DNA from 3 places in the Streptomyces cinereospinus genome. Region 2 is predicted to be linked to each of the others. Evidence: riboswitches for the same ligand, from Rfam matches in the RefSeq annotation. Region 2 holds a riboswitch; each other region holds the start of a gene.
The links. Region 2 has a riboswitch for cyclic di-AMP ahead of ACFF45_RS06900 (M23 family metallopeptidase). Riboswitches for the same ligand answer to the same signal wherever they lie in the genome.

Region 1: another riboswitch for cyclic di-AMP. It lies ahead of ACFF45_RS28390 (transglycosylase family protein); the one in region 2 lies ahead of ACFF45_RS06900 (M23 family metallopeptidase).
Region 3: another riboswitch for cyclic di-AMP. It lies ahead of ACFF45_RS11830 (M23 family metallopeptidase); the one in region 2 lies ahead of ACFF45_RS06900 (M23 family metallopeptidase).

The regions. Positions count from the first base shown of each region.
Region 1 is NZ_JBHMCY010000071.1:23,764-30,334, forward strand. Features, by position in the region: gene ACFF45_RS28375 (hypothetical protein) at 1-383, shown strand, start outside; gene ACFF45_RS28380 (cytochrome P450 family protein) at 607-1,899, shown strand; gene ACFF45_RS28385 (transglycosylase family protein) at 2,074-3,246, shown strand; cyclic di-AMP (ydaO/yuaA leader) riboswitch at 3,433-3,612, shown strand; gene ACFF45_RS28390 (transglycosylase family protein) at 3,617-4,333, shown strand; gene eno (phosphopyruvate hydratase) at 4,597-5,877, shown strand; gene ACFF45_RS28400 (FtsB family cell division protein) at 5,988-6,464, shown strand; gene ACFF45_RS28405 (DUF501 domain-containing protein) at 6,488-6,571, shown strand, end outside.
Region 2 is NZ_JBHMCY010000009.1:49,968-56,538, forward strand. Features, by position in the region: gene ACFF45_RS06885 (bifunctional acetate--CoA ligase family protein/GNAT family N-acetyltransferase) at 1-91, opposite strand, end outside; gene ACFF45_RS06890 (HPr family phosphocarrier protein) at 270-551, shown strand; gene ACFF45_RS06895 (GntR family transcriptional regulator) at 764-1,459, opposite strand; gene ACFF45_RS06900 (M23 family metallopeptidase) at 1,653-2,417, opposite strand; cyclic di-AMP (ydaO/yuaA leader) riboswitch at 2,430-2,592, opposite strand; gene ACFF45_RS06905 (M16 family metallopeptidase) at 2,794-4,182, opposite strand; gene ACFF45_RS06910 (M16 family metallopeptidase) at 4,179-5,621, opposite strand; gene ACFF45_RS06915 (DNA gyrase/topoisomerase IV subunit A) at 5,946-6,571, shown strand, end outside.
Region 3 is NZ_JBHMCY010000017.1:90,774-97,344, forward strand. Features, by position in the region: gene ACFF45_RS11810 (aspartate aminotransferase family protein) at 1-1,278, shown strand, start outside; gene ACFF45_RS11815 (helix-turn-helix domain-containing protein) at 1,356-1,979, shown strand; gene ACFF45_RS11820 (DUF6126 family protein) at 1,976-2,095, shown strand; gene ACFF45_RS11825 (tyrosine-protein phosphatase) at 2,127-2,924, opposite strand; cyclic di-AMP (ydaO/yuaA leader) riboswitch at 3,478-3,643, shown strand; gene ACFF45_RS11830 (M23 family metallopeptidase) at 3,648-4,646, shown strand; gene ACFF45_RS11835 (SGNH/GDSL hydrolase family protein) at 4,861-5,646, shown strand; gene ACFF45_RS11840 (TetR/AcrR family transcriptional regulator) at 5,762-6,385, opposite strand; partial or broken gene ACFF45_RS11845 (Glu/Leu/Phe/Val dehydrogenase dimerization domain-containing protein) at 6,438-6,571, opposite strand, start outside.

The DNA of each region.
Region 1 (6,571 bases), on a different contig from region 2:
CGCAGGACGAGGCCGAGGCGTGGCTGCGCAGGGCCGCCGAGGCGGGGCAGGCGGAGTCCGCCGGGCGGCTCGGGCGACGGCTCGCCGAGCGCGGCCGCACCAGAGAGGCCGAGCCCTTCCTGGAGACCGCCGCCGAAGCGGGGGACGAGGCGGCGGCGACGCTGCTGGGGAGACTGCTGCTGAACCGTGCACGACGGTGGCTGCGCGCCGGAGCCGAAGCCGGAGATCCCGAGGCCGCGCAGCCGGCGCGGCCGTCACCGCCGGGGAGCGGCGGGGCGGACCGGGCGGCGGCGGTGGCGCACTCCGACCCGGAGAGCCCCCGCACCCCCACCGACACGGACCACACCCCGGTCTGGCACGGCATCCTGGAGGACCTTCGGTGACCAGGGCCGGTGACCAGGGCCGGGGCGAGGCCCGGGGCCGGTGCGGCCGTCGGCGGTGTGGGCGTCAGGCGGTGTGGGCGTCAAGGGGTGCGGGCGTCAGGCGGTGCGGGCGTCAGGCGGTGCGGGAGCCGGCGGTGCGGGCGAACCGCCGGCCGATGAGGGCGGGCACGGCGGGGCGGCCCGCGCCCGACGCTCCCGTCGCCCCGGCGGCTACCGTCGAGGAGTGACCGACCAGCACCATCCCGACGCCCCCGCGCCCGCCCCCGCTTCGGCGGCACCCGAACTCTTCACCTGGGAGTTCGCGACCGACCCGTACCCCGCCTACGCCTGGCTGCGCGAGCACGCGCCCGTGCACAGGACGCGGCTGCCCAGCGGGGTGGAGGCCTGGCTGGTCACCCGGTACGCGGACGCCAAGCAGGCCCTCGCCGACCAGCGGCTGTCGAAGAACCCCGCGCACCACGACGAGCCCCCGCACGCCAGGGGCAGGACGGGGATCCCCGGTGAGCGCAAGGCCGAGTTGATGACGCATCTGCTCAACATCGACCCGCCGGACCACACCCGGCTGCGGCGGCTGGTCTCCAAGGCCTTCACCCCGCGCCGCGTCGCCGAGTTCGCCCCCCGCGTGCAGGAGCTCACCGACGGCCTCATCGACCGGTTCGCCCGCGAGGGCTCCGCCGACCTCATCCACGAGTTCGCCTTCCCGCTGCCCATCCACGCCATCTGCGACCTGCTCGGCGTCCCGCGCGAGGACCAGGACGACTTCCGGGACTGGGCGGGCATGATGATCCGGCACGGCAAGGGCCCCCGGGGCGGTGTCGCGCGCTCGGTGAAGAAGATGCGCGGCTACCTCTCGGAGCTGATCCACCGCAAGCGCGAGTCCCTGCCCGCCGAACCCGTCCCCGGCGAGGACCTGATCTCCGGCCTCATCCGCGCCTCCGACCACGGTGAGCACCTCACCGAGAACGAGGCCGCGGCGATGGCGTTCATCCTGCTGTTCGCCGGGTTCGAGACCACCGTGAACCTCATCGGCAACGGCATGTACGCGCTGCTCACCCACCCCGGGCAGCGCACCCGCCTGCAACGGTCCCTCGCCCGGGGCGACCGCGCCCTCCTCGCCACCGGCGTCGAGGAACTGCTGCGCTACGACGGCCCCGTGGAGCTCGCCACCTGGCGGTTCGCCACGCGGCCGCTCACCATCGGCGGCCAGGACATCGCACCCGGCGACCCCGTGCTCGTCGTCCTCGCCGCCGCCGACCGGGACCCGGAGCGGTTCGCGGACCCGGACACCCTCGACCTGGCCCGCCGCGACAACCAGCATCTCGGCTACGGCCACGGCATCCACTACTGCCTCGGCGCGCCCCTGGCCCGGCTGGAGGGCCGGACCGCGCTCGCCGGCCTCCTCACCCGCCTCCCGGACCTGCGACTCGCGGTGGATCCGGACGAACTGCGCTGGCGCGGCGGGCTCATCATGCGAGGACTGCGGACCCTGCCGGTGGAATTCACGCCCTCCCCCTGAGCAAACGCCGGGCACCGGCACCAACGTGACACGCTCTCAAGTCTGTGATCTTCACGTGATCTGCGCGGCATGAACTTGTGACAAGTGATCGTCTGCCGATACGTTCACCCATCAGCGTGGCGCCCCGGCACCACTCGCCGCGCAGGTCCCCGCTGTCTCGTGAAAGGCCCCCGCATGCTCTCCGGGAACGGTCGTCACCGTCGCCCCCGCCAGGCACCCGCTCTTGTCGTCGCGGCCGGAGTGACCGGCTCCGCCATCGCCATCCCCCTCCTCGGCGCCTCCGGCGCGAGCGCGGCCGACGGAACGACCTGGGACCGGGTCGCGGAGTGCGAGACGGGCGGCTCCTGGAGCGCCGACACGGGCAACGGCTACTACGGCGGGCTGCAACTCTCCCAGCGGGACTGGGAGAAGTACGGCGGCCTCACCTACGCCGCGAGCGCGGACCTGGCCAGCCGTTCGCAGCAGATCGCCGTCGCCGAGAAGGTCCTCGCGGACCAGGGCGTCGGCGCGTGGGCGACCTGCGGCCCGCTCGTGGGGCTCGACACGGACTCCGCCTCGGCCCAGGTCGACACCGGCGTGGCCGGTGACGCGTCCAGTACGCCGTTGCCCTCCAGACCCGACGGTTCGAGCGAGCTGTCCCACTCGCTCGGATTGTCCCACTCGTCCGGCCGCACCCATTCCGGCGACGACGGCGCCGACACCTCAAGCGGCACCAAGGGCTCCAAGGACTCCAAGGGCACGAAGGACTCCAAGAGGACCAAGGGATCCAGTACCAGCGATTCCCGCACAGACTCCACCAAGTCCGCCGAAGCGGATACATCGACCCCGTCTGCCGGTAGCGGTGCATCCGCCTCGCCCACCCCCTCCTCCTCCGCCGGGTCCGGCGACGGATCCACCCCCTCGCCCGAACCCACCCAATCCTCCGAATCGGGCGCATTCCTCCCGTCCTCTCCGTCGGCTGACGTGCCGTCGAACACGCCGAGCACCTCGAACCTCACCGATACGGGCGCCCTGAGCGTCGGCCGGCACCGTGGTGGAAGCGCGAACGAAGACCTGGCCGGCGGCCGTGCCGGCGAGTCCGCCGGGCGGCATGCCTCGCGCGACGGCGCCACCGCCCGTGCGGCCGTCGAGGGCGCGTACACCGTCCGGGAGGGCGACAGCCTCTGGGGCATCGCCGACTCCCTTGGCGTGCAGGGCGGATGGTCCGCCCTCTATGCCGGGAACAAGGACTCCCTCGGCACCGACCCCGACCTCATCGTCCCCGGTCAGACGCTGGACATCGGCGTCGGGCAGGATGCCGGGCAGTCACCGGGACGAGCCGGACACCAGTCCGGAAAACGCCCCTAGGTGACGGGAGTTCATGTCACACTTCGAGCCGAATGTCCGATACGGCGAAAGTGTGGGATGAGTCTCAGAAATGCTGATCGTCTTTGATATCCGGCCGATCACCTGTCTACGGTCATGACCGCTCGCCAACGCGGGCCCCGGTTGCCGCAACGCCGAATCCTGCCAGCGGCCGTCCGGGAACAGTCGTCGCGTCAAGCGCCGTAGGCAGGAGCGGGGGACCCAAGGTAAGTGCCGGGCCCGGCGGTTGAGGAGACTCAGCGCCGGAACCGGCTAGGGGTGAAGCCACGCCTCCCACGGAGGTGTGGCCGGGCAACTCAACCGGCCCGAACCCGACAGCTCACCTCGCAGGCGTCGGTGAGGGGATCCAACCATGCTGTTCTCCAGCAAGGGCAAGCACCGTCGTCCGTCCAGGACCGTCCGCGCCATCGCCGCCGTCGGCGTCACCGGTGCCGCCGCCGTGGCCGCCCCGCTGGTGGCCGCCGGCAGCGCCTCCGCCGCCACCGCCGCCGAGTGGGACGCCGTCGCCCAGTGCGAGTCCGGCGGCAACTGGGCCATCAACACCGGCAACGGCTACTACGGCGGTCTGCAGTTCTCCGCGTCGACCTGGGCCGCGTACGGCGGCACGCAGTTCGCCGCCACGGCCGACCAGGCCGGCAAGGAGCAGCAGATCCAGATCGCCGAGAAGGTGCTCGCGGGTCAGGGCAAGGGTGCCTGGCCGGTCTGCGGCACGGGCCTGTCGAACGCCCCCTATGGCGGCGGCTCCACCCAGAGCACCGGGCAGAGCACGGAGCAGAGCGCCGAGCAGGGCACCGAGCAGAGCGCCGGCGCCGGCACGCGGGCGACCGAGGAGCAGCCGGCCTCCCGCTCGCAGGACCGCCCGGCCGCCGGGGAGACGGTCACCACGCCGGCCGGCGACAAGGTCGAGAAGGGTGACGGCGAGTACGAGGTCGTCGAGGGCGACACCCTCAGCACCATCGCCGCCGACCGCGACGTCCAGGGCGGCTGGGAGAAGCTGTTCGAGCTGAACAAGGACATCGTCGAGGACGCCGACCTCATCTACCCGGGCCAGCAGCTGCACCTGCAGTAGTCCGCCGCCGAGTCTCCCGTGCGGGCTCCCCCCGTCCCCACGGGCTCCCCGCCCCGGTGCGTGTTCCCCCGTACGCGCCAGGGCGGGGATTTCTTTGTGTCACTGTTGGGCATCGATGTCTTTGTTTGGTTCGGAAACAATTTACTCTCGGTTCCGTCCACGAGATGGGCGACCGGCTGGCCGATCGCACGGAGCCGGTTAGGCTCGTCTCGCAGAGCCGCTGCGGTCCTGCTCACCGCGTCACATCCACGAAGGAGATGCTCGTGCCGTCCATCGACGTCGTCGTAGCCCGGGAAATCCTGGACTCCCGAGGCAACCCCACGGTCGAGGTCGAGGTCGGCCTCGACGACGGCAGCACGGGTCGTGCCGCCGTCCCGTCCGGCGCCTCCACCGGCGCCTTCGAGGCCATCGAGCTCCGCGACGGCGACCCCGACCGCTACCTCGGCAAGGGCGTCGAGAAGGCCGTCCTGGCCGTCATCGAGCAGATCGGCCCGGAGCTGGTCGGCTACGACGCCACCGAGCAGCGCCTGATCGACCAGGCCATGTTCGACCTGGACGCCACCGACAACAAGGGCTCGCTCGGCGCCAACGCCATCCTCGGCGTCTCGCTCGCCGTCGCGCACGCCGCCTCCGAGGCCAGCGACCTGCCGCTCTTCCGCTATCTGGGCGGCCCGAACGCGCACCTGCTGCCGGTGCCGATGATGAACATCCTGAACGGCGGCTCGCACGCCGACTCCAACGTGGACATCCAGGAGTTCATGATCGCCCCGATCGGCGCGGAGTCCTTCTCCGAGGCCCTGCGCTGGGGCGCCGAGGTCTACCACACCCTCAAGAAGGTCCTGAAGAGCAAGGGCCTGGCCACCGGCCTCGGCGACGAGGGCGGCTTCGCCCCGAACCTCGGCTCCAACCGTGAGGCCCTGGACCTCATCCTGGAGGCCGTCAAGGAGGCCGGCTACACCCCCGGCGAGCAGATCGCCCTCGCGCTCGACGTGGCCGCGTCCGAGTTCTACAAGGACGGCGTCTACACGTTCGAGGGCAAGGAGCGCTCGGCGGCCGAGATGACCGAGTACTACGCGGAGCTCGTCGACGCGTACCCGCTCGTCTCCATCGAGGACCCGCTGTTCGAGGACGACTGGGAGGGCTGGAAGACCATCACCGCCAAGCTCGGTGACAAGGTCCAGCTCGTCGGCGACGACCTGTTCGTCACCAACCCCGAGCGCCTGGCCCGCGGCATCGAGGAGGGCGCGGCCAACGCCCTGCTGGTGAAGGTGAACCAGATCGGCTCGCTCACCGAGACCCTGGACGCCGTCGAGCTGGCCCAGCGCAACGGCTTCAAGTGCATGATGTCCCACCGCTCCGGCGAGACCGAGGACGTCACCATCGCCGACCTGGCCGTCGCCACCAACTGCGGCCAGATCAAGACCGGCGCCCCGGCCCGCTCCGAGCGCGTCGCCAAGTACAACCAGCTGCTGCGCATCGAGGAGATCCTCGACGACGCCGCGGTGTACGCCGGCCGCGGCGCCTTCCCCCGCTTCAAGGGCTGAGCGACGCCCGCACAGGCAGCGTCGTCCGTACGTCCCCGCACCCGGTCCCGTACCGTGTGCGGGGACGTACGCGCGTGTGCACCACGCAGGCATGGGGAGGCGAGAGCCAGATGGCCGTGAAGGAACGCGACCGTTTCTCCACCGCGACCAGGCTCAGGCTGCTCGGCGAGCAGACCGCGGCCCGTGTCTACCGCTCGCAGACCCGCCGCCAGGCCCGCCGCTCCCGGCTCACCGGCCGCGCGGCCCTGCTCGCCCTCGTCGTCTGCTCCCTGGTCGTCGCGCTCGCCTACCCGATAAGGCAGTACGTCGCCCAGCGGGCCGAGATCGCCGATCTGCGGCGCCAGCAGCGGCAGGCCGAGGAGCGGGTCGAGGAGCTGCGCGACCTCAAGGCGCGCTGGCAGGACGACGCGTACGCCGAGCAGCAGATCCGGCAGCGGCTGCACTACGTGATGCCGGGCGAGACCGGGTACATCGTGATCGACCCGGACGCGGCCAGGCAGTCCCGCACCGACCTGGGCGCGGCCGACCGCCCCTGGTACGCGAACGTCTGGGACGGCGTCGACAAGTCCGACGCCGCCGGCCAGTGAACGACACAGACCGAAAGACAGGTATGGAAACGCCCCCGCCGCCCACCCCGCGCACCGAGCCCACCGACGCGGACGTCGAGGCCTTCAAGCAGCAGCTCGGCCGGCCG
Region 2 (6,571 bases):
TGGGCCTGACGCGTGCGGTGCCGCCGTCGCGCAGCACCACGTCGGCCTCCCAGTGGGCGGGGTACTCGTGCCGGTCCGACGGGCTCTGCATGGGCCCCAGAGTACGGCTCGCGTCCGACAACGGCGCGAGGCAGTCTGTGGAAAGGGCGGGGCCGGGCCGAGGCCGCGGTCCGGGACCCTCCGCGGCGGGGCGCAGGTCCCGTCGGGCCACGCTTCACGATGTGGGAAACTGGTCTAGACAACCCTGACCACCTGAAGGGCAGCATCACATGGCTGAGCGCCGCGTCAACGTCGGCTGGGCCGAGGGCCTCCACGCCCGCCCCGCCTCCATCTTCGTCCGGGCCGCCACGGCCGCAGGCGTCCCGGTGACGATCGCCAAGGCGGACGGCAACCCCGTCAACGCGGCCTCCATGCTGGCCGTCCTGGGTCTGGGCGCCCAGGGGGGCGAGGAGATCGTCCTGGCCTCCGACGCCGAGGGCGCCGACGCCGCGCTCGACCGTCTGGCCAGGCTGGTCGCGGAGGGCCTGGAGGAGCTCCCCGAGACCGTCTGAGCCCGCCCGCGGCATGTCCGAGGCCGCGTCGTCCCTTTCCGGACGGCGCGGCCTCGTCGTGCGCGCGGCACACGCGGCGGCAATTCACGCCGCGTTCCAGGTTCACTCGGCAGCAAATCGGCGGCCGGGACACGGAAATGCACGGTACGCCGAAAAAGGGCAGCGGAAATGCCCAGCCACCGAATACTTCCTCTTTGTATACGGCGCCCTTGTTAATACCGCGGGCCGGACGTGTTTACGGGACGTTGCGAAGTCCTCACACGCTCCGCGCGGTCGCCGTTGCCGGAGAATCGCAGCCGGTGCGCGCCGGTCGCACGCTCGGTGTGCAGCGCCGTGAGCGCCCGCGCGCGCTCGCTGTCACCCCGCGCCACCGCGTCCACGATCGCGCCGTGCTCCGTCCAGGACTCCACGGGGCTGACGGACACCTCCACGGCGTACATCCAGGCGATCTTGTGCCGCAACTGGGTCAGCATGGCGATCAGCGCGGGGCTGCCGGAGGCCTGGGCGAGCGTCTCGTGGAACCAGCCGCCCAGAGAGCGCAGGTCGTCGCTGCTGCCCCGCCTGGCCCGCTCCTGACCCAGCCGGACCAGGCCGCGCAGCACCTTCAGATGGGCCTCGGTGCGCCGCTGGGCGGCCCGGGAGGCGCCGAGCGGCTCCAGCAGCATGCGCATCTCCAGCAGGTCGGCGGCCTCCTGCTCGGTCGGTTCCGCCACGCACGCACCCGCGTGCCGCCGGGTCACCACGAAGCCCTCGGCCTCCAGGGTGCGCAGGGCCTCGCGGACGGGGACCCGCGAGACGCCGTACCGGCGGGCGAGGAGTTCCTCGGTGAGCCGGCCGCCGCGCTCGTAGACACCCGCGACGATGTCGTCCCGGATCGCGGTGCACACCGAGTGCGCCGGAATACGCATGACCGACCTCCGCCTTAATCCCCGTGCAACGTCGACGATTGACGTGTGTTCAGCGACTCTATTGCAATGAGCCGCAATTTCCGACGGCGGGGCGGAATCATGGATATTTTTTGGACAGAGAGATGCCCGAAACCCCGAAAGCCCCGGCTCGGGGAGCCGGGGCCGCGGGGGCGGGCGACGCGCTGTCAGGCGGTCAGAGGTCGACGCCGTGCGAGCGGAGGTAGGCCACCGGATCCATGTCGGTGCCGTACTCCACGCTCGCCCGGACCTCGAAGTGCAGGTGCGCCCCGGTGACGTTGCCGGTGGCGCCGGACAGGGCGATCTGCTGCCCCGGAGTGACCGTCTGCCCCACCGAGACCCCGATGGACGACAGGTGACCGTACTGGGTGTACGTCCCGTCGTTCATCTTGATCACCACTTGATTGCCGTACGCCCCGCCCCACCCGGCCTCGACCACGGTGCCGGAGCCGACCGCGTGCACGGGAGTGCCGCTCGCGGCGTGGAAGTCGACACCGGTGTGGCTGCCGGAGGACCACAGGGTGCCGCCGGTGCGGTAGCCGGTGGAGACGTAGGAGCCGCTGATCGGCGGCACGTGGGCGGTGAGGCGCTCGCGCTCGGCCTCGCGGGCGGCGCGCTCCCTGGCCTCGCGCGCCTCCTTCACCCGCTCCTGCGCGCGCTGCGCGGCGGCGGCCTCGGCCCGCCGCTCGGCGGCGGCCTCCGCGGCGGCCTGCTGCTGCGCGGCGGCCTGGGCGTCGATCTGCTCGGCGACCGAGTCGCCGATGGAGACGACCGGGAGCAGGCCGGTCTGCTCGGCCGCCGGCTCGGCGGCGAGCGCGGGAGCCGTCAGGGTCCCGACGACTCCGGTGGTGGTGAGTGCCGCGACACCCGCCGCGTGGGCGGTGGTGCGCCGCATCCGGCTGGGACGGCGATGCTTCCCGGTGGCGCGCGTGAACGCCATGTGGTGGCTGGTCCTTTCCTTCCCTCTCGCCTACCGGGTTAGCTGACGGGTTCGGAGCAGGAAGGTCTCCTACGGACTCCCTCGCGGCGCGCGGGCGTCCGATTCACCCCAGGGACTGCGGTGGGTCCCCGGCTCCCCTGGCTCGCGCCGTACGGGGACTCGGCGATGGCTGTCCGGTGCCGCGGATGCGGCGCACTGCCTGACGGACAGCCCGGAAGACGCTAAACGGGGCATCTTTCCATCCCCAAACCCACCAGCGCGTTTGTAGCGCATCCCACAGGTCAGACAGGCAACCTCTCCCGCAATTGGGACATAAAGCGGCCCTGGTGACGCTTCCGTCACCAGGGCCTCTCGACGCGCGTGCGCCCGCCGGCGCCTACTCGGCCGTCACGACGGTGACTTCACCGATGCCGAGGGCCTCCACGGGCGCCTTGATCTGCGCCGCGTCACCGACGAGCACAGTCACCAGGCGGTCCACCGGGAAGGCGCTGACGACCGCCGCGGTGGCCTCCACCGTGCCGGTCGCGGCCAGCTGCTGATAGAGCGTCGCCTGGTAGTCGTCGGGCAGGTGCTGCTCGACCTGGTCGGCGAGGGTGCCCGCCACGGCCGCCGCGGTCTCGTACTTCAGCGGGGCCACACCGACGAGGTTCTGCACGGCCACGTCCCGCTCGGCGTCCGTCAGGCCCTCCGCGGCGAGCCTGCGCAGCACCGTCCACAGGTCTTCCAGCGCGGGGCCGGTGTTCGGCGTGTCGACGGAGCCGCTGATGGCGAGCATGGCGGCGCCGCTGCCGTCGGGGGCGGAGCGCAGCACCTGGCCGAACGCGCGCACCCCGTAGGTGTAGCCCTTCTCCTCGCGCAGGACGCGGTCCAGGCGGGAGGTGAGGGTGCCGCCCAGGCAGTACGTGCCGAGCACCTGGGCCGGCCACACGCGGTCGTGCCGGTCGGGGCCGACGCGGCCGATCAGCAGCTGCGTCTGGACCGCGCCGGGACGGTCCACGACGACCACCCGGCCGGTGTCGTCGGCGGTCACCGGCGGCACCGGCCGCGGCTGTGCCGGGGAGCCCGTCCAGGCGCCCAGGGTCTCGTCGAGCAGCGCGTCCAGCTCGACGCCGGTGAGGTCGCCGACGACCACGGCGGTGGCGGTGGCGGGGCGGACGTGCCGCTCGTAGAAGGCGCGCACGGCCGCGGAGTCGATCTTCGCGACGGTCTCCTCGGTGCCCTGGCGGGGGCGCGCCATGCGCGAGGCCGCCGGGAACAGCTCCTTGGAGAGCTCCTTGGCGGCCCGGCGGGCGGGGTTGGCCAGCTCGTGCGGGATCTCGTCGAGGCGGTTGCGGACCAGCCGCTCGACCTCGCTGTCGGCGAACGCGGGCGCCCTGAGGGCGTCGGCGAGCAGGCCGAGGGCCTTGGCCAGCCGGGAGGCCGGCACCTCCAGGCTCAGCCGGACGCCGGGGTGGTCGGCGTGGGTGTCGAGCGTGGCACCGCAGCGCTCCAGCTCGGCGGCGAACTCCTCGGCGGAGTGCTTGTCGGTGCCCTCGGAGAAGGCCCGCGCCATGATCGTGGCGACGCCGTCGAGGCCGGCCGGCTCGGCGTCCAGCGGCGCGTCCAGGAGCACCTCGACGGCGACGACCTGCTGGCCGGGGCGGTGGCAGCGCAGCAGCGTCAGGCCGTTGCCGAGCGTGCCGCGGGTGGGGGCCGGGAACGCCCAGGGACGTGCGTCGCCCGGCTGCGGCTGGGGGTGGAAGTCCATCGTGGCGAGCTCGGTCACTTGGCCGCCTCCTCGGTGTCGTCGCCGGCTGCGCGCGGGGCGTCGGTGTCGGTGTCGTGGGCCGGTGCGGCCCCGGTGGCGCCGTCCTGTGCGGTCTCCGTGCCGCCGGTCTCGGCGGCCTCATCGGCCTCCGTGGCGTCCGTGACCGTCGGCTCGTAGACGAGCACCGCGCGGTTGTCGGGCCGCAGGCGGGCCTTGGCGACCTCCTGGACCTCCTCGGCGGTCACCTCCAGGACGCGGTCGACGGCGGTCAGGGCGAGCTTGGGGTCGCCGAACAGTACGGCGTACCGGCACAGTTCGTCGGCGCGGCCGGCGACCGTGCTGAGCCGGTCCAGCCACTCGCGCTCCAGCTGGGCCTGGGCCCGCTCCATCTCCTCGGCCGTCGGGCCCTCCTCGGCGAACCGGGCGAGCTCCTCGTCGATGGCGGCCTCGATGACCGGCACCTCGACGTCCCCGGACGTCTTCACGTCCAGCCACCCCAGGGAGGGCGCCCCGGCCAGCCGCAGCAGGCCGAACCCGGCCGCCACCGCCGTCCGGTCCCGGCGTACCAGCCGGTTGTACAGGCGGGACGACTCGCCGCCGCCGAGGACGGTCAGCGCCAGGTCGGCGGCGTCGCACGCGCGCGTGCCGTCCTGCGGGAGCCGGTAGGCGGCCATCAGGGCGCGCGCCGGGACCTCCTCCTCGACGACCTCGCGGAGCTGCCCGCCGATGACCTCGGGCAGCGCGCCGTCGCGCGGGGCGGGCTTGCCGTCGTGCGAGGCGATGGAACCGAAGTACTTCTCGATCCAGGCGAGCGTCTGCCGGGGGTCGATGTCGCCGACCACCGACAGCACCGCGTTGTTGGGCGCGTAGTAGGTGCGGAAGAACGCGCGGGCGTCCTCCAGGGTCGCCGCGTCCAGGTCGGCCATCGAGCCGATCGGCGTGTGGTGGTAGGGGTGGCCCTCCGGGTAGACGAGCGCGGTGAGCTTCTCGAAGGCGGTGCCGTACGGGACGTTGTCGTAGCGCTGCCGGCGCTCGTTCTTGACGACGTCCCGCTGGTTCTCCATGGACTCGTCGTCCAGGGCCGCCAGCAGGGAGCCCATGCGGTCGGCCTCCAGCCAGAGGGCGAGCTCCAGCTGGTGGGCGGGCATGGTCTCGAAGTAGTTGGTGCGCTCGAAGCTGGTGGTGCCGTTGAGCGAGCCGCCGGCGCCCTGCACCAGCTCGAAGTGACCGTTTCCCTTCACCTGGGCGGAGCCCTGGAACATCAGGTGCTCGAAAAGGTGAGCCAGACCGGTACGCCCCTTGACCTCGTGGCGCGAGCCGACGTCGTACCAGAGGCACACCGCCGCGACCGGGGTCAGGTGGTCCTCGGAGAGCACCACGCGCAGGCCGTTCTCCAGGCGGTGCTCGGTCGCTGTCAGGCCGCCGGAGCCTGCCTCGGCTGTGGCCGTGTGACCCATGGGCATGTACGTCCCTTCGATCGCGGTGCGGTCGGGAAACCGCGGATTTCCTGCCAGTCCTGCCACTGTATGCAAGCGCGCGGACCTGGTGCGAAGTTCCCGCAGCGGGTACGCCGAGAGCGAGAACCGGGTCGCCCGGTGCGAGGGCGTAGCCTGCGGGGCAGCGCGGGGCAGGACGGCCCACGTCGGGTCCAGGGTCCGCGTTGTCAGTGCCGCGGTCCACAATGGTGCGCGGCAGACGCCGTTCACGCTTCAGCACGAGTGAGCCGCAGGGACCTGAGCGCCCCGTGGGGAACGACCAGAAAACAGGAGGAGCCGGCAGCGATGGCCCGCCGCAGCACGAAGACCCCGCCGCCCGACGACTCGTACGAGGAGCGGATCCTCGACATCGACGTCGTGGACGAGATGCAGGGCTCCTTCCTCGAGTACGCGTACTCGGTCATCTACTCCCGGGCTCTGCCGGACGCCCGTGACGGTCTCAAGCCCGTGCACCGCCGCATCGTCTACCAGATGAACGAGATGGGCGTGCGCCCCGACCGCGGCTATGTGAAGTGCGCCCGCGTGGTCGGCGAGGTCATGGGCAAGCTGCACCCGCACGGCGACGCGTCGATCTACGACGCGCTGGTGCGCATGGCCCAGCCGTTCTCCATGCGGGTGCCCCTGGTCGACGGCCACGGCAACTTCGGCTCGCTGGGCAACGACGACCCGCCCGCCGCCATGCGATACACCGAGTGCCGGATGGCCGAGGCCACCAGCTTGATGACGGAGTCGATCGACGAGGACACGGTCGACTTCGCGCCCAACTACGACGGCCAGGAACAGGAGCCGGTGGCCCTGCCCGCCGCGTTCCCGAACCTGCTGGTCAACGGCTCGTCCGGGATCGCGGTCGGCATGGCCACGAACATGCCGCCGCACAACCTGCGCGAGGTGATCGCGGCCGCCCGGCACCT
Region 3 (6,571 bases), on a different contig from region 2:
ATCGGCTTCGACAAGGTCTACGAGCGGGCCGAGGGCGCCCGCTTCTGGGACGCGGACGGCAACGAGTACCTGGACATGCTCGCCGGGTTCGGGGTGATGGGCCTGGGCCGCCACCACCCCGTGGTGCGCAAGGCGCTGCACGACGTCCTGGACGCCGGGCTCGCCGACCTGACCCGGTTCGACTGCCAGCCGCTGCCCGGACTGCTGGCCGAGCGGCTGCTCGCGCACAGCCCGCACCTGGACCGGGTCTTCTTCGGCAACAGCGGTACGGAGGCCGTGGAGACGGCGCTGAAGTTCGCCCGGTTCGCCACCGGCAGGCCCAGGGTCCTGTACTGCGCGCACGCCTTCCACGGCCTGACCACCGGCTCGCTGTCCGTGAACGGCGAGGCGGGCTTCCGGGACGGCTTCGCCCCGCTGCTGCCCGACACGGCCGTACCGCTGGGCGACCTCGACGCCCTGACGCGGGAGCTGGCCGGAGGCGACGTCGCCGCGCTGATCGTGGAGCCGATCCAGGGCAAGGGCGTGCACGAGGCGCCGCCCGGCTATCTGCGCGCCGCGCAGGAGCTGCTGCACCGGCACGGGGCGCTGCTCATCGCGGACGAGGTGCAGACCGGCCTGGGCCGCACCGGCGACTTCTACGCCTACCAGCACGAGGACGGCGTCGAGCCGGACCTGGTCTGCGTGGCCAAGGCGCTCTCCGGCGGCTATGTGCCGGTGGGCGCCACGCTGGGCAAGGACTGGATCTTCAAGAAGGTCTACTCGTCCATGGACCGGGTGCTGGTCCACTCGGCCAGTTTCGGGTCCAACGCCCAGGCCATGGCGGCCGGTCTGGCGGTGCTGTCCGTCATGGAGGACGAGCGGGTCGTCGCGCGCGCCCGGGCCACCGGCGAGCTGCTGCGGTCCCGGCTCGCCGCGCTGACGGACACCTACGAGATGCTCGCGGACGTGCGCGGCCGGGGACTGATGATCGGTATCGAGTTCGGGCGGCCCCGGTCGCTGAAGCTGCGCAGCCGCTGGGCCGTGCTGCAGGCCGCCCGCAAGGGGCTCTTCGCCCAGATGGTCGTCGTTCCGCTGCTGCAGCGGCACCGGATCCTCACCCAGGTCTCCGGCGACCACCTGGAGGTGATCAAACTGATTCCGCCGCTGATCATCGGGGAGCGGGAGGTGGACCGGTTCGTGGACGCCTTCACGGCCGTGATGGACGACGCGCACAGCGGCGGCGGGCTGGTGTGGGACTTCGGGAAGACGCTGGTGAAGCAGGCGGTGGCCAACCGCTGACCGGCCGGCGGACGGCGGGGCTTTGCCTCTGAGGCAAGAAACTTGCCTCACGGGCAAGAGCCGGGCTGAATGGGGGCATGAACCCCTCCGCCCCCGGGCCCGGCAGCGAGCCGGCCGGCCCGCTGCCGGCGGTCGCCCCGCACCTGCGTGACCTGCGCCGCCGGGCGTCCCTCACGCTGGAGGCCGCCGCCCGTGCCGCCGGGCTGTCGCCCGCCCATCTGTCCCGGCTGGAGACCGGCCGGCGCCAGCCCTCGCTGCCGATGCTGCTGGCGCTCGCCCGGGTCTACGGTACGACCGTGTCGGAGCTGCTCGGCGAGACGGTCGCCGACCGGGACGCCGTCGTGCGCGCCGCCGAGATGGAGCCGACCGGCGCGGGCGGCTGGACGTACTGGCAGGCCGGCGCGTCCGCGCGCGGCATGCAGGCGCTGCGGGTGCACGTGCCGCACGGCTCGCAGGGCGACATCGTGCGCGTGCACCCCGGTGAGGAGTGGCTGTACGTCCTCAAGGGACGGCTGCGGCTGCGCCTGGGGGACGCCGGCCACCGGCTCGACCCGGGCGACAGCGCCCACTTCGACTCGCTGACCCCGCACCGCATCGCCGCCCAGGACCCGGGCGGGGTCGACCTCCTGTTCGTCCACACCCTGCTGCAGAGCCCCACGGCCGCGCTGTGCCTCGGCCCCACCACGGGAGACACCCCATGAGCGACATCGAGCAGAAGCTTCCCCGGGCCATCTGGGTCCGGTTGTTGGTCTACGTCGTCGCGGGGCACCTCTTCGCGGCGTTCCTCTACCTGCTGTTCGAGACGGGGGCCAAGTAGCCGGGTCAGCGGGCGGGGGCCCGGGCGGGGGTCAGTCGAGCAGGCGCCCGCGCAGCCGCTCCCGGGTCTCGGGGGCGAGGCGCAGCCCCTGCTCCAGGTAGGCGTCGACGCCGCCCCAGGTCTCCTCGACGGTCTCCAGCGCCGCCGTCAGATACTCGGCACGCGCGTCGAAGAGCGGGCTGAGCAGTTCCATGACCTCGGGGGAGTGGGCGGAGGCGGAGCTGCCGCTGCGGTGCACCTGGTAGCGGCGGTGCTTGGCGTTGGACTCCAGGTAGTCGGCGAGGATCGCCTCCCGCTCCACACCCAGCGCGAGCAGCGTGACCGCGATCGACAGCCCGGCGCGGTCCTTGCCCGCCGCACAGTGCATCAGCGCCGGGACGCTGTCCTCGGCGAGCGCGTGCAGCACCTGGGAGTGCTCGGCGGTGCGCTCCTTGATGATCGCGCGGTACGAGGTGATCATCCGGCCGGCGGCCCTGCCGTCGGCGAGGATCCCGCGCAGGTGCTCCACGTCGCCCTCCCGGACCATCTTCCAGAACTCGGCGCCGTCCGCCGGGTCGGTCAGCGGCAGGTTGACGTTGCGCACGCCCGGCAGCCCGATGTCCGGGCCCTCCAGCTTCTGGTCCGCGGCGTTGCGGAAGTCGAAGACCGTGTGCAGGCCCAGCGAGGCCAGGAACGCGGCGTCCTCGGCGGTGGCGTGCGCGAGGTGGCCGCTGCGGTACAGCACTCCGTGCCGCACCCGGCGCCCGTCCACGGTCGGCAGTCCGCCCACGTCACGGAAGTTGCGCACTCCGGCCAGTTCGGGCTCGGTCGACGGCACCTGCTGCGTCACGGGGGCTCCCTCCCTCGGCCCCGTCGGCGCGGCTCGTCGACGGGCACGTCCACCTGCACGATACGGCACGAGATGCCGCCATCCTGTGTGGTCCACAGGCGGTCGCGGGGGAGTTCGGGCAGGCACATGCCCGTCGAGTGAACGGTGCGAATAGGGGCAAATCGCCGCAGGGGGGCGCGTCGCCGCGCCGTGGGCCGTGAGTGGAGAGGCGAGACGGTCTCGGCGTGGCTGTTATTCGCAAGTGTCATATCTGGGCCGCCTGTCCGAATTGGGCTATTTGCTCCAACTCTGTCTGATGTAAGGCCACCTGGGGCAGGGTCACGTGAGCAGCGTCATATCCGTGACCGAGCGTGGCTCGGCATGTTCACGTAATTCACATGCTCATCAAGGGTATTCAGGAGAAACACCCCTGCCGCAATGCACGGAGTGTGACCGGGATTCCGGTGAACGGATCACGAAAACGGCGTTGCGGCGGAACTCGTCGCTTGTCCCGCCGCGTCGCGGTCGCTTACGTTCCACACCGATCCGGACGGACGCCGAATCCTGCCGCCGCCCGGTGCCCGCGCTAACTCACCCGTGTTCGGCAGGAGCGGGGGACCCACAGGTAGAAACGCCTGTTCCGGTCTCCGGAACGGCTCGGGGTAAAGCCGCGTCCCGACGCGGCCGGGCATCTCCAGTCCGCACCCGACAGCTCACCTCGCAGGCGCCGGAGAGGAATTCGCCATGCCCGCGAAGGGTAAGCACCGCCGTCCGAAGACCCAGCGCTTCACCCGTTCCATCGCCGCCGCCGGAACCGGTGGCGCCGCACTCGCCCTGCCGCTGATGGGGGCCGCCGGCGCCCACGCCGCCACCCCCCAGTCCGCCACCCCCCAGTCCGCCGCGGACCAGGCCGTCCGGTCGGCCCCGGCCGAGCGGACGGCCGTCCGGCAGGCCGCCGCCGCGTCGGCGTCCGCCGCCGGGACGGACGTACGGACGTACGCGGTGAGGGCCGGCGACTACCTCGCGAAGATCGCCGAGGAGCAGCACGTCAGCGGTGGCTGGCAGCGGCTGTACGAGGACAACCGGGAGGTGGTCGGTGACGACCCGTCGCTCATCCACCCCGGCCTGAGGCTCACCCTCGGCCAGAAGGCCGCGGCGAGCGATGACAAGCGCTCGTCCGCTTCATCCCCTTCTTCCTCTTCCTCCTCGTCGTCCGCCCCGTCCTCCCCGGCCGAGTCGTCGGCGACGCGGCAGTCCTCGAAGCCCACGGACGAATCCGCCGCTCAGCAGGCCGGCTCCTCCCCGGCCGCGACCGGCGCCCAGGCCGCCGCCACCGGCTTCTCCGCCCCCGTGGAGGGCGCCGGCGTCGGCACCGCCTACCGCGTCGCGGGCAGCATGTGGTCCAGCGGCTACCACACCGGCGTCGACTTCGCCGCCCCCAGCGGCACCCCGCTGAAGGCCGTCGGCGCGGGCACGGTCGTCTCCGCGGGCTGGGCCGGCGCGTACGGCAACCAGGTCGTCGTCAGGCTCGCCGACGGCTACTACGCGCAGTACGCCCACCTGTCCGCGCTCTCCGTCTCCAGCGGCCAGAGCGTGACCGCGGGCCAGCAGGTCGGCCTGTCGGGTTCGACCGGCAACTCGACCGGCCCGCACCTGCACTTCGAGATCCGCACCACGCCGGACTACGGCTCGGACGTCGACCCGGTCGCCTACCTCCGCTCCAAGGGCGTCTCCGTCGGCTGACCCACCGCACCGCACGCACCGCCGAAGGCCGGTCCCCGATCCCCGGGGCCGGCCTTCGGCGTCCCGGTCACCGGGTCTTATTCCGTCATTGACCAATTCTTTGGCCGTGGCCTTTCTCACCGTCCGTCAACTCCGCCCTACGGTCGCGTAGGTCACATTCGAAACGGAATGATGGTCCGACGTGGCAGACGATTCGAAGAATGACAGCAGATCAGTGATCGGGTCGTACGTGGCGGTGGGGGACAGCTTCACCGAGGGCGTCGGCGACCCCGGCCCCGGCGGGGCGTTCGTCGGCTGGGCCGACCGGTTCGCCGTACTGCTCGCGGACCGCCGACCCGAGGGCGACTTCCAGTACACCAATCTCGCCGTACGCGGCAGGCTGCTCGACCAGATCGTGGCCGAGCAGGTGCCACGGGCCGCCGAACTCGCGCCGGACCTGGTCTCCTTCTGCGCCGGCGGCAACGACATCCTGCGCCTCGGCACCGACCCGGACGACGTGGCGGAGCGCTTCGAACGGGCGGTCGCCGCGCTGACCGCAGCCGCGGGAACCGTGCTGGTGACGACCGGCTTCGACACCCGGGGCGTCCCCGTGCTGCGGCACCTGCGCGGCAAGATCGCCACCTACAACGGGCATGTGCGGGCCATCGCCGACCGGTACGGCTGCCCGGTGCTCGACCTGTGGTCGCTGAAGTCCGTGCGGGACCGCCGCGCCTGGGACGGCGACCGGCTGCACCTGTCCCCCGAGGGGCACACGCGCGTGGCGCTGCGCGCCGGCCAGGCGCTCGGCCTCGCCGTGCCCGCCGACCCCGAGCAGCCCTGGCCGCCGCTGCCGCCGCGCGGCACCTTCGAGGTGCGGCGGGACGACGTCCAGTGGGCACGCGAGTACCTGGTGCCGTGGATCGGCCGGCGGCTGCGCGGCGAGTCGTCGGGCGACCACGTCATCGCCAAGGGCACGCTGTCGCCCGACGACATCAAGATGCGGATCGCGTCGGTGGCCTGAGGCCGCCCGACGCGCCCCCGGGGCGCCGCGCCCGGAGCGGACCCCCGCGGACGCCGCGGGGCCGTCCGCGACCGGCGCGGACCACGGGAGCGCCGGCCGCACGCGGCACGGCGGCTCAGTGCCGCCGGGCCGCCGGCACCTCCGCCTCCACCAGGCCCAGTTCCCGGGCCAGCGCCTCGTCCACCCACTCCTGCGCCCGCGCGCGTGACACCGCCCCCGGGTAGGACGTCAGCTGCACGGCGAGCCCGTCGAGCAGGGCGGTCAGGCGCAGGGCCGTGCCCGTCGGGTCGGCGCAGCGGAACTCGCCGGCCGCCACCCCCTCCGCGATGACCTCGGCGAGGGCCGCCTTCCACCGCCTGTCGAGATCCCGGGTGACCTCCCGCAGCGCGGGCTCGCGCAGCGCCGCCGCCCAGCCCTCGATCCACAGCCGCCAGCCCTTGGCCGGGCCGGTCGGCGCGTACCAGCGCACCGCCGACCGCAGCCGGCGCAGGGCCGTGGTGCGCCGCCCGAGCACCCGGCCCAGGCGGGCCAGGTCACCCTCGGCCGCGTACGCGAACGCGGCGGCGACCAGGTTCTCCTTCGTGGAGAAGTGGTACAGCACCAGCGCGTTGCTCACACCGAGCGCGGACGCCACGTCGGCGATCCGCACCGCCGCCACGCCCCGCGCCTCGATCTGCTCCACGGCGGCGCGCAGCAACTCCTCGCGCCGCTCCGCCACGCTCAACCGCACTCTCGCCACCCCGTCACCCTAACGGCCGGGTCCGGCCCGTGGCCGGGCGGCGACGCCCGCGTCAGCGGTACGACCCGAAGCGCTCCGCGAGCAGCGGCAGCCGGCCCGCGGCGACGGCGTGCGCGGCGGCACGCGGCGTGCTCCCGTCCGCCTCCGCGCGCGCCGGCACCCGACCGGTCAGGGCGCGCATCGCGT